Regions from separate parts of the Halomonas tibetensis genome, predicted to be linked through region 4. Evidence: predicted binding sites of a transcription regulator. Region 4 holds the regulator's gene; each other region holds the start of a gene.
What was found. The regulator LexA, encoded in region 4, represses DNA repair genes until DNA is damaged. The targets are predictions, from matches to a motif close to TACTGTNTANNTANACAGTA.
Positions count from the first base shown of each region.

Region 1: the regulator LexA is predicted to act here: its motif matches at 893-912, upstream of recN (DNA repair protein RecN).
Region 2: the regulator LexA is predicted to act here: its motif matches at 1,211-1,230, upstream of ACFODV_RS15255 (LexA family protein).
Region 3: the regulator LexA is predicted to act here: its motif matches at 1,073-1,092, upstream of ACFODV_RS16780 (LexA family protein).

Region 1 is NZ_JBHRSQ010000019.1:50,922-53,896, reverse strand. It holds gene recN (DNA repair protein RecN) at 1-853, opposite strand, end outside; gene grpE (nucleotide exchange factor GrpE) at 1,075-1,698, shown strand; gene dnaK (molecular chaperone DnaK) at 1,825-2,975, shown strand, end outside.
Region 2 is NZ_JBHRSQ010000033.1:754-3,728, forward strand. It holds gene ACFODV_RS15250 (S1 family peptidase) at 1-959, opposite strand, end outside; gene ACFODV_RS15255 (LexA family protein) at 1,247-1,705, shown strand; gene ACFODV_RS15260 (Y-family DNA polymerase) at 1,702-2,975, shown strand, end outside.
Region 3 is NZ_JBHRSQ010000040.1:109,305-112,279, reverse strand. It holds partial or broken gene ACFODV_RS16785 (hemerythrin domain-containing protein) at 1-451, shown strand, start outside; gene ACFODV_RS16780 (LexA family protein) at 618-1,058, opposite strand; gene ACFODV_RS16775 (hypothetical protein) at 2,036-2,347, shown strand; gene ACFODV_RS16770 (lysozyme inhibitor LprI family protein) at 2,463-2,975, shown strand, end outside.
Region 4 is NZ_JBHRSQ010000008.1:232,992-235,966, forward strand. It holds gene dinB (DNA polymerase IV) at 1-1,037, opposite strand, end outside; gene lexA (transcriptional repressor LexA) at 1,070-1,720, opposite strand; gene ACFODV_RS06135 (TetR/AcrR family transcriptional regulator) at 2,008-2,673, shown strand; gene nagZ (beta-N-acetylhexosaminidase) at 2,781-2,975, shown strand, end outside.

The DNA of each region.
Region 1 (2,975 bases), on a different contig from region 4:
GATGGAGCTCCCTGGCCGCCTCCTCTACCTGTATACGCGCATCGCCTAGCATGGAGAGCGCCTCGGAGAGGCGGCCACGGTCGCTGCCGGGCAGCGCCGACAGATGATTGATCGCCTGGGTCAGCAGTGCCATGGCGCCGCCCTCGTCGCTGTCGCAGCACTCGGCGGCGAGCTGCGCCTCTCGCAGGCGCTCCTCGGCGTGGGCCAACTCTTCCTGCTCCTCCTCCAACGCCTTCAGCTCGCCCTCGGCCAGAGCCAACTGGTCGAGCTCCTCCACCTGGTAGCGCACCAGCTGTCGGCGGGCGGCTAGCTCGTCGCCATCCTCGGCGAGACGTTTCAGCCGGCGCCGCGCGGCCTGCCAGGCCCGGAAGGTCTCGGCCATGTCGCCCACCGACACGCGATGGTCGGCGAAGTCGTCGAGCAGGCGCAGATGAGTCTCCTCGCGCAGCAGCGCCTGGTGGGCGTGCTGGCCGTGGATCTCGATCAGCCGCTCGCCCAGCGCCTTGAGGTCGGCCACGGTGGCCGGCTGGCCGTTGATCCACGCCTTGGAGCGCCCGTTGGCGCTGACCACCCGGCGCAGCAGGCAGTCGTCCTCGGGCAGTTCCCGGGCTTCTAGCCAGGCGCGCGCTTCGGGCAGCGCGGCAATATCGAATCGCGCGGAGAGGTCGGTGCGATCACAGCCGTGGCGCACGCTGCCGGCATCGGCGCGTTCGCCCAGGCAGAGCCCCAGGGCCCCGAGCAGAATCGACTTGCCGGCGCCGGTTTCGCCGGTGATGGCGGTCATGCCGCCGGCGAATTCAAGCTCCAGATGGTCGACGATGGCGAAGTCGCGAATGGCGAGCTCTGTCAGCATGATGCCTCCCGGAAAGTCTGCAGGCCCTGGGGTCAGGACTACTGGTCATCTATACAATATGTGTGCGTTTATACAGTAGTCCAGGTTGGCCAACAATGCACGGCGGCTTGCCCGCCTTGAGTTCCTGCGCCCTGACCCCATATACCCCGCAGAATCGTTTTTTCGTCATTCATTATTGAGCCGGCGGCCCATAGCCGCCGCCTCCCTGTCAGGAGAGACCCATGGCCAAAGAGCCCCAGACCCCGCTGGACGAGGAACTTGCCCGTCGTGAGCAGGAGGCCGAGCCGCAGCCCGTGGAAGGCGAACTGGAGGATGCCGTTGAGGCGGCCGAACAAGCAGAATCGGATGAGGCTGAGCTTGAGAGCGACAACCCCGAAGCCGAGATGCTGGCCGCCCGCGTAGAAGAGCTGGAGACGAGCGTCGCCGAGGCCAAGGACCAGGCGCTGCGTGCTGCCGCCGAGGCTCAGAACGTGCGTCGCCGCGCGGAGCAAGAGGCCGAGAAGGCCCGCAAGTTTGCGCTGGAGAAGTTCGTCAAGGAGCTGCTGCCGGTGGTTGATAGCCTGGAGAAGGCGCTGGACGCCATGGCGGACGAGGCCACTGAGGCCCACCGTGAAGGGGTCTCCATGACGCTCAAGATGCAGCATGACGTGCTGGCCAAGTTCGGTGTCGAAGCCATAGAGCCGTCGGGCGAACCCTTTGATCCCCAGTTTCATGAGGCCATGGCCATGGTGCCCAACCCGGAGTTGGAGCCCAATACGGTCATGGAAGTGATGCTGAAGGGCTATCTGCTCAATGGGCGACTGGTGCGCCCCGCCATGGTGATCGTCAGTCAGGCCGCAGGCTGACGCACAACAAATCTCGGCCGCGGGTCTTGAAATACCACCCCCGGCCCCCAGATAGAAGTCAACTCCGCGGCGCATGCCGCAGAACACGACTCCGGATACACAGCAACGACTCTACGAGGATTTCCTATGGGACGCATTATTGGTATTGACCTGGGGACCACCAACTCCTGCGTGGCCGTACTTGACGGCGACAGCGCCAAGGTCATCGAGAACGCCGAGGGCACCCGCACCACGCCCTCCATCATCGCCTACACCGAAGACGGCGAGATTCTGGTGGGCCAATCGGCCAAGCGCCAGGCGGTCACCAACCCGACCAACACCCTTTACGCCATCAAGCGCCTGATCGGTCGTCGCTTCAAGGACGACGTCGTCCAGAAGGACATCAAGATGGTGCCCTACGGCATCACCGAGGCCGACAACGGCGACGCCTGGGTTGAGGTCAATGGCAAGAAGTTGGCACCGCCGCAGGTCAGCGCCGAAGTGCTGAAGAAGATGAAGAAGACCGCGGAAGACTACCTGGGTGAAGAAGTCACCGAGGCGGTCATCACCGTGCCGGCCTACTTCAACGACAGCCAGCGTCAGGCGACCAAGGATGCCGGGCGCATTGCCGGCCTCGAGGTGAAGCGCATTATCAACGAGCCCACCGCGGCGGCGCTGGCCTACGGCATGGACAAGTCTCGCGGTGACAAGACCATCGCGGTCTATGACCTGGGCGGTGGCACCTTCGACATCTCCATCATCGAGGTGGCCGACGTCGACGGTGAGACTCAGTTCGAGGTGCTGGCCACCAACGGCGACACCTTCCTGGGTGGTGAAGACTTCGACATGTACCTGATCAACTACCTGGTCGATCAGTTCAAGTCCGACAGCGGCATCGATCTTTCCGGCGACAACCTGGCCATGCAGCGCCTCAAGGAAGCCGCCGAAAAGGCCAAGATCGAGCTCTCCAGCGCTCAGCAGACCGACGTCAACCTGCCCTACATCACCGCCGACAACACCGGTCCCAAGCACCTTAATGTGAAGGTGACCCGGGCCAAGCTGGAGTCGCTGGTGGAAGAACTGGTGCAGCGTTCCCTGGCGCCCTGCAAGATCGCGCTCAAGGATGCCGGCCTGTCTGCGTCCGAGATCGATGATGTCATCCTGGTCGGCGGTCAGACCCGCATGCCGATGGTCCAGAAGTCCGTCGCTGATTTCTTCGGCAAGGAAGCCCGCAAGGACGTCAACCCTGACGAGGCCGTGGCCGTGGGCGCGGCGATCCAGGGCGGCGTGCTGGGCGG
Region 2 (2,975 bases), on a different contig from region 4:
GAGAATCTCAGGGCAGTCGCCTCGGTTGGCTCGGTAACGGTCAGCAGGAAATCGGGCTGAGTAGCGGCATGGCCGACGCAATCGCTGCCGAGGCCGGAGACGTCATTGCTGCCACCGGCGACGATCACCGTCCTGTAGGGCATCCCGAGCATGCCGCCGCCGATGCTGTGCTCGCCGAATCGGCCCGACTGGTCGGTGGCCAGAAGGCCCTTAGTGGACGTGTAGTCATCCCAGTCGGTCAGGAGGTCATCCCCTTCCAACACCCGACTTGCCAGGGGCGAAGCCAGCAGGCTGCCCAGCCGTCCTCCGGTTCTTTGCTCGGTATGCACAGCAGTTGGTATGCCGATGACACGCCCCTGTTCGTCTAGTGCGACCCCGCCACTGTTTCCCGCAGACATCTCTGCATTGGTGAGGTACCAGCCGGCGACCCGATCATCTCCCACTTCATGCATTTGCACTGAGGAGATGATGCCGGTGGTAAAGACCAAGTCGTTCTCCGCGAGCCCTGGATATCCCAGCAGCGCAATGGTGTCTCCCCGATTCATGACCCGATCCAGCGGCGCGAACTCCAGTCGCGGGAGAACGTATCCCGAGGGGTGCTCCCCTGCAAGCAACTCTGCAGCGGACACCGGCTTGCCCTCCATGTCTGACGTGACCCGGTACAGCGCCAGATCGTAAGCGCGGGAGAAGACCAGCAGGTCGGCATAGAAAAGGGGAACAGCGGGCTCATTGACGTCGAGCAGCACCGCAATGGTCACGCTCCGCTCACCACTGACGACGTGACGGTTGGTCAGCAGCAGGACCTGATCCCCCTCGACCATCAGGCTGCCCGAACCGGCACCCGTGGGTGTTTGGACCTGCACGATGGCAGGCGCGATGGCATTCACATCGAACGACTGGGCATGAACAGCGGGAACCAGAAGCGTGGCGTAGCAAAACAGAAGGGTCAGTATCTTCATGGAGACTGCCGTTTGAGACATGACATGAGCCGGCAGGACTGGCCTGGCGTATGGGTGCAGCACCCATGGAGAGTACCCGGATCGGCAGCGGATTTCCTGAGCTCATCTTCTCGAGTACCAACGGGCATGAATTGTTCTTCATCTATAGTTTCAGATGATAATGGCGGGCGCCCTCCAGCGGCAGGCCTGAGTAGGCGGTCATGGATCGCTCTCGTCGTGTCGGGTCTTGCATGCGTGCGACTCCCTGCCAATACTGTACGCGTGTACAGTATAAAAGGATCATCCACATGTCGAGTCGCCAGACCCTCTCCGCCAAGCTGATCGGCCGCGCCCAGAGCGTGACAGCCACGCACCACCAACCGCTGTTCGGCAGCCGCGTGCGTGCCGGCTTTCCCAGCCCCGCAGACGACCACCTCGACACCGACGTCGATCTGCATGCCCATGTCGTGAAGCACCCGGCGGCGACCTTCTTCGTCCGCGCCGAGGGCGACTCCATGCGCGGTGACGGCATCCACGACGGCGATCTGCTGGTGGTGGATCGCAGCCTGGAGCCTGTGCCGGGTCGCGTGCTGATCGTCGCCTTGAACGGCGAGTTGACCGTCAAACGCCTCGAGCACATCGGCCAGCGGCCCTACCTCACCGCCAGCAACCCGCGCTTTCAGCCGATCCCACTGATGGGGCAGGAGGCCCAGGTGTGGGGCGTGGTGACCCACGTCGTCCATGCGCTGGGAGGAGGGCGCCCATGATCGCTCTGGTCGACTGCAACAACTTCTACGTCAGCTGCGAGCGGGTGTTCGATCCGAGGCTGGAGGGTCGTCCGGTGGGGGTGCTCTCCAACAACGACGGCTGCGTGGTCGCCCGCTCCAACGAGCTCAAGGCACTGGGCGTGGAGATGGGGGCCGCCCTGCATCTGTTGTCGCCCCACATCCGCCGCCAGGCCGTGCTGCTCTCCAGCAACTACGCGCTCTACGGCGACATGAGCCGCCGTGTCACCGAGACGCTGAGCCAGTTCTCGCCCCACGTCGAGGTATACTCCATCGACGAGAGCTTCGTCGGCTTCCAGGGCTTCGACCCGGCCACGCTGGAGGCGCGTGGCCATACCCTGCGCCAGACCGTGCGCCAGTGGACAGGGATCCCTGTCTGCGTGGGCTTTGCGCCGACCCGGGTGCTGGCCAAGCTGGCCAACCGGGCGGCCAAAAAGATCCCCGCCTACGAGGGTGTCTGCCAGCTCGAGGCGGATGGCCCCGACACCCGGTCGCTGCTGCAGCAGTTGCCGGTCACCGAGCTGTGGGGTGTGGCGAGGCGCACTGGTGAGCGCCTGGCCCTGATGGATATCAAGACTGCCTGGGAACTGCGCGAGGCCGATCCCAAGCGGATCCGCCGCGCCTTCTCGGTGGTGATGGAGCGCATCGTCTGGGAACTGCGCGGGCGTCCCGCCATCCAGCTCGACGACATGGCCGCGCCCAAGAAACAGATTATGGTCTCGCGCTCCTTCGGGCGCATGACCTCCGACCCAGCCGACCTGCGCGAAGCCGTCCGCCAGCACCCCGCCAGGGCAGGGGAGAAGCTGCGCCGCCAGGGCGGCGTCACCAGCGCGGTGATGGTGTTCGTGCGCACCAACCCCTTCCAGCTCGATCAGCCGCAATACCGCAACAGCGTGGTGGTGCCTCTGGTGCGTCCCACCGATGACACCCGCGACATCGCCCTGGCAGCGGCGCATGGGCTGCAGGCGATCTTCCTCAAGGGCTACCGCTACCAGAAGGCCGGCGTGATGCTGCTCGACCTCAGCGCCGACGACAACCGCCAGCTCTCCCTGGACGAGACACCGCAGAGCGAGGCCGACCGGCAGCGCGGCCAGCGGCTGATGGCCACGTTGGACAAGCTCAACCGTGAGCTGGGCCGCGATGCCGTCAGGCTAGGTTTACCGAGACAAGGCAATGCCTGGGCGCTAAGGTGTGAACGAAGGACGCCGAGATACACGACGCGGTGGGAAGAACTGGTCAGGGTGATGGTATG
Region 3 (2,975 bases), on a different contig from region 4:
CGGTGAGGACGCTGACAGTTCGGTCCTGATGCCGTGGAAACCGATCTACGAATGCGGTCATCCATTGATCGATCAACAGCACCAGGAGTTGTTCCGTCTGGGCAATAAAATGATTTCCGCAAGCCTAGACGAAACTGTCGGCAAGGAACACTTCCTGCTGCTTGCAGATGAACTAATCGAACACTGCACGCAACATTTTTCCGATGAAGAGGACATCCTCGCCAACATCGGCTATGACGGGTTCGACAAACATCAAAAAGCCCACAACGGACTGCTTAGCCGCGCGCGTAAGCTACGCAATCAGGCTCAGACAGGAACCGTGACCACGCGAGATGTCATCGACTTTCTGGTCAACAAGCTCGTCAAGCAACACCTCCTGACGGCTGACATGGACTTCTTTGAGCAGCTGATGAAACCGTCAACAGTTGAGAACAAAGCGATTGGCAACTAATCCGGGATCAAATTTGCCCGACGACGACAGCAGGCAGGGAAGACTATTAATGGTCAAGTAAACTGACCCAGTATCGGCCAACGCTTTTGTCCCACCCCCAAAGTGGCAGCGTTGCTGATCCTACCCAGTAGCAGTCGACCAGCCCGATCATCGTTGCCACCCTGCCCTAAACTAGGAACTCATGCACCACGGCACTTACCACACCCCAGGCCTGGCATTTTAGGTCTGCGGCGGGGATCGGTGGATAGCGTGAGTTGCCCGATACCAGGAAGGTACGGTTGCCTTGTAGTTCATAGCGCTTCACCACCAGCTCGCCTTCGACCGAAGCCACCAGAATATGACCCGGCCGGGGCTCAATAGCACTGTCGACCACCAGGAGGTCACCAGCCTGGATGCCCAAGGTTTCCATGCTGTCGCCCGTCACCGTCATGAAGAAGGTCGATGCTGCCCGCTTCACCAGCCGTTCGTTGAGGTCCAGGGTACGGCCCTCATAGTCCTGTGCGGGGCTGGGAAAGCCTGAGAGACCGGCCCTGGTCAGCAACAGCGGATAAGGCAGCGGCTGTGATGGCGGGGCTGGGTGTGCGGGGATCAGCGGGTCATGCGACATGGTGGCCTCCTCGATACCTGATATTTATACAGTATCGGGTAGGAGACCCTATCTGCCAAGGGACGAATCGCCATGGAGCCATCCGAGGCAGGCAAGCCCGGCATGGAAATGCTAAGATGATTCCAACATTAGAATAGGCATATGAAATGCGACATGTCTGACTTACCAGCTTCTTCCGCAGGCAAAGGTCATTTATCGACCCAAAGCCGACATGGCGGTAACAGCAAAGGCGTGCGGTTATGGGTATACAGCCCAATTTTAGTCAATATTGATAAGAATCATGGCTTACGATAATTTTGTCAGATTGCATTTTCTGTGCAAACGTGATGGCACGTCCTCTAATCATAGAACGCGCCGTTTATTACCGTTAGGCTTCAGTGCCAGCAATTCAACGTTAGGAGTGTTTATGAACAAGAAAGACAGAATCGCTATTGTAGTCAGTATCTTGTATTTTCTATTTCCTCTCGGAGTTCTATTCGAAGGTTCTAGGGATGCACCTGCTGCGGCATTAGTTTTCATGTCTCCTTTGATTGCTTATTGGGGTTATCGATTTATCAAGAACGACATAAGTTTTTTGAAGAATAGCGAGAAATAAAAAGCATGATATACATTCTCAAAATTCGCCCGGTTGATAAGGGGGATCTATCCTCAACAATCCCTTTCTTGCCTGAAGTTGATGACTACGAAATGTATGTGGGTGCACTTCGTGACGACCTGAAACAAATAGACGGAATTATTGACGTTGCCCAAAATGATTCATCGTTATCTATCAAAATCAATGAATCAATTAGCGAAGAGGAGCTTAAGAAGCGAATAAGGACAGTCTTCAGCGAAGACTTGTTGAGAAGCCTGCGATTTGTGTCTTTGGTTAAGTCCTAACTTGGGTAGCAAGCCTAACAAGTCATGCCACCCCTTACGTAAAAGTCGCTGCGCGGTTTCGTCGTCGGTGCTTGAAACTTTGACCACAGGAGAGAATCATGTTTCATACAACCAAAGCGTTTAGCATTGCATTCATATTGGCTCTTTGCTTTGGCATTGGCGCTGCCGCTTATACATCAGGCGTATTGGCTCAATCTGTAATCGAGTCTCAGATCGACGGGGAGTTTGAGGGCTGGGAAGGAGAAACGGTCGTCAAACTTATGAATGGTCAGATCTGGATACAGACCGAGTATTATTACGAGTATAACTACGCCTATATGCCTGACGTTCTGATTTATCAGTCGAGTGGTGGCTGGAATATGAAGGTTGAAGGTGTAAACAAGGCAGTTGGCGTTGAACAGCTTCGGTGATCTGTTGGCCTAACAATTCGTTCAAGCCGACGCCGCGTCTCGGCACGGCTTAACGCAAGTATTATATCAGAATGACCTTAACGTCCGCTCCTGGCCGAATGAGGAATGTGAGTCTATGCTGAATAATAGAATTCGGCAGCTGGCGACCCAAAACCGACGTGCTGAAAAAAGCAGCGGGCACGTTCAAGCGGAATACCAAGCACGCAATATAATACAACTGTTAGGTGAAACTAGAGACACGATGAAGACGACTTTCTTAACCGTTGCACTTGTATCATTTGCGCCGTGCGTGTTTGCGGCAGAGACATTCTGTGGTACTGGCCGCCTCCATCCAATTGACCTCCAGTTTCAACGAGAGATGGATCAAAGTGGCGGGGTCACGGTGGATATACGTAATGCTCAAGGTAGAGCGTATGAGAGCTGGGATAAAGAGCTAAACCGAGAGTATCGTGAACTGATGGCTCTGCTATCCTCGGAAGAAAAAGTCTCTTTGAGAGAGGCGCAGAGGGCATGGCTGTCGTTTCGTGACGCGGAATCCAAGTTTTGGTGGTCGGAAAGCATCTCAGACGGAGGTACTTTGCAGCCTGTTATCGTTTCAGATTACGGCATTGAACTACTCAAGGAACGT
Region 4 (2,975 bases):
AGCGTCAGCTGGCGGCGATGAGACTCCGGTAGCAGGCGGGCGCCGACGCCGAGCAGGCGAACCGGGCGGCGGCCACGTTCCCAGGCCTGTTCGAGAAGGCGGGAGAAACTCTCGGGGGAGGGGGCCAGGCCGCGGCTCTCCAGGGTGGTCAGGCTGAAGTCGTCGAAGCGCACTTTCACCACTACCCCGGCCAGGGGAGGGTGACCGTGGCGGGCGATGCGCTCCTCTAGTTTCTGGCAAAGCGGCGCCAAGGCCTGGCGGCAACTGGCGAGATCGGGCAGGTCCTGGGCAAAGGTGCTCTCTACGCTGATTGACTTGCGCTCGCGCTCCAGGCGCACCGGCCGCTCATCGATGCCCCGGGCCAGCTCGAAAAGCCGCTTGCCAAACTTGCCGAAGGCCTCGAGTAGCCGCTCCAGCGGCACTTCGCCCAGTGCCGCACAGGTGGTAATGCCCATGGCATCCAAGCGGGCACCGGTGGCGGGCCCCACGCCGTGGAGCTTTTTCACCGGCAGCGCCTGCAGGAAATCCTCCATGCGCTCCGGGGTGATCACCGTCAGGCCGTTGGGCTTTTCCCAGTCGCTGGCTATCTTGGCCAGGAACTTGTTGGGCGCCACCCCCACGGAGAGGGTGATGCCGGTGCGCGCGAGGCTCTCTTCCTTGAGCCAGCGGGCCATCCAGGTGGCGCTGCCGGAAAAGCGCTCCACCTCACTGACGTCGAGGAAGGCCTCGTCCAGGGAGAGGGGCTCCACCAGAGGAGTCAGCTCATGGAAGATCGCCTGGACCTGCTGAGAGACGTCGCGGTACTTGTCGAAGTTGCCGGGCAGCAGGGTGAGGTGGGGGCAGAGGCGCAAGGCTCGGGCCGTGGGCATCGCCGAATGGATGCCGAAGACCCGGGCGGGGTAGTTGCAGGTGGCGATGACCCCGCGTCGCTCGGGACTTCCACCGATAGCCAGCGGCAGTTCCGTGAGCGCGGGGTTGTCGCGCATTTCCACCGCCGCGAAGAAGCAGTCGCAGTCGGCATGAAGGATCTTTCTCATGGGGCAAACTCGGTAAGGGCCCTTGTCGGCGCCTACCCCAGTGCCTGGCCGCTGCCGCCGCGAATCACGCCCACCCCGATGCCCTCGATCTCCAGCGCTTGATGGCGCAGGTCTACCTCGATGGGAGCGAACTCTGAATTCTCGGCGCTCAGGGTGACCACGTGTCCGCTGCGCTGGAAGCGCTTCACGGTTACCTCGTCCTCCAGGCGCGCTACCACGATCTGGCCGTCGCGCACCCGCTCGGTGCGGTGCACGGCAAGCAGATCACCCTCCAGGATACCGACATCCTTCATGGAAAGGCCGCGGACCCTAAGCAGGTAGTCGGCCCGGGGCGTGAAGTACTCAGGGGGCAACGGGCAGTAGCGATCGATATGCTCGGCGGCTAGGATCGGGCTTCCCGCAGCCACTTCGCCGATGATTGCCAGCCCCTGCAGCGGGGCATCGCCCTCAGCGACGGGTTCCTGCTCCTGGGCGGGTAGGCGTATGCCGCGGGAGGTGCCTGCGATCATGCGGATGGCGCCCTTCTTCTCGAGCGCCCGCAGGTGCTCTTCGGCGGCGTTGGGAGAGCGGAACCCCAGGGCCCGGGCAATCTCGGCCCGGGTGGGCGGATAGCCAAGGTCCTGGAGGGTCTTGACGATAAAGTCATAGACGTTTTGCTGGCGCTGGGTGAGGGGGCGTGCCATGCGACCTCCGAGGCGGAATCGGCGACTGGGTGAATACGTTAGTGATCAAGTATACAGCATGTTATTCCATCCAGTAATGGGTGTTTTGCTGGCGCCCACCAGAAGCCTCCGTCGCGCTGATAGAAGTAAGGCTTCGTTTAAAACGCGTTGTCCCGCCGGGCATTGAGAATGGTGCTTCGGCTGGCTTACAATTCATTTTACGTTTGAAACACCTGTTTATGACCGGGATTCTTATCGGGACTCTATATCGGGACTTTCTATCGGGACTTTTTATCGGGACTCTCCAAATGGCCCAGACCGACACCGTCACCCGCATCCTTGATACGGCCGAGGTGCTGTTCGCCGAGCGTGGCTTCGCCGAGACCTCGCTGCGCACCATCACCAGCAAGGCCAAGGTTAATCTGGCCGCGGTGAACTACCACTTCGGCTCAAAGAAATCGCTGATCCAGGCGGTGTTTGCCCGCTATCTTGACCCCTTCACCGAGCGCTTTCACCGCGCCCTGGACGAGCTCCAGGCTCACTACGGCGACGAGGTGATCCCCCTTGAGGAGCTGCTGGAGACCATGGCGCGCAGCGTGCTGGAGGTGCCTGCGGAGCGCAACAGCCTCAAGGTCTTCATGCGCCTGCTGGGGCTCGCTTACAGCCAGGCCCAAGGGCACCTGCGCCGCTATATTCAGGAGGAGTACGGCAGCGTCTTTACCCGCTTCACCGAACTGGTTCGCCAGGCCACTCCCGAGCTTCCCGATGCCGAACGCTTCTGGCGCCTTCACTTCATGCTCGGCACGGTGATCTTCACCCTCTCCGGCCTTGACGCGCTCCGCGACATCGCCGAGAAGGATTATCAGGAACATGTCACGGTGCGCGATCTGATCCGACGCCTGCGCCCGGTGGTGGTCGCCGCCATGCAGGCTCCGCTGCCGACGCCGGTTACGCTGGCAGCCCAGGAAGCCTGAACGGTGCTTGATTGCCATGGGCGCCGGCGGCGCTGTCACTCCCGCTAGCGATGCCCTAGACTCTTGTCCCTTTAAACTCTTACCCCTTTCATGCCATGGAATCGATCATGCCCACGACCCTTGGTCCGGTGATGCTTGACCTGGAAGGTACCGCCCTCACTGCCGAGGAGCGCACGCTGCTGGCACGTCCCGAGGTGGGAGGGGTCATTCTGTTTGCCCGCAACACCGAATCGGCGGAGCAGGTGCGCGAACTGAGCCTGGCGATTCGCTCGGTCCGCCCGGAGCTGCTGCTGGCCATCGAC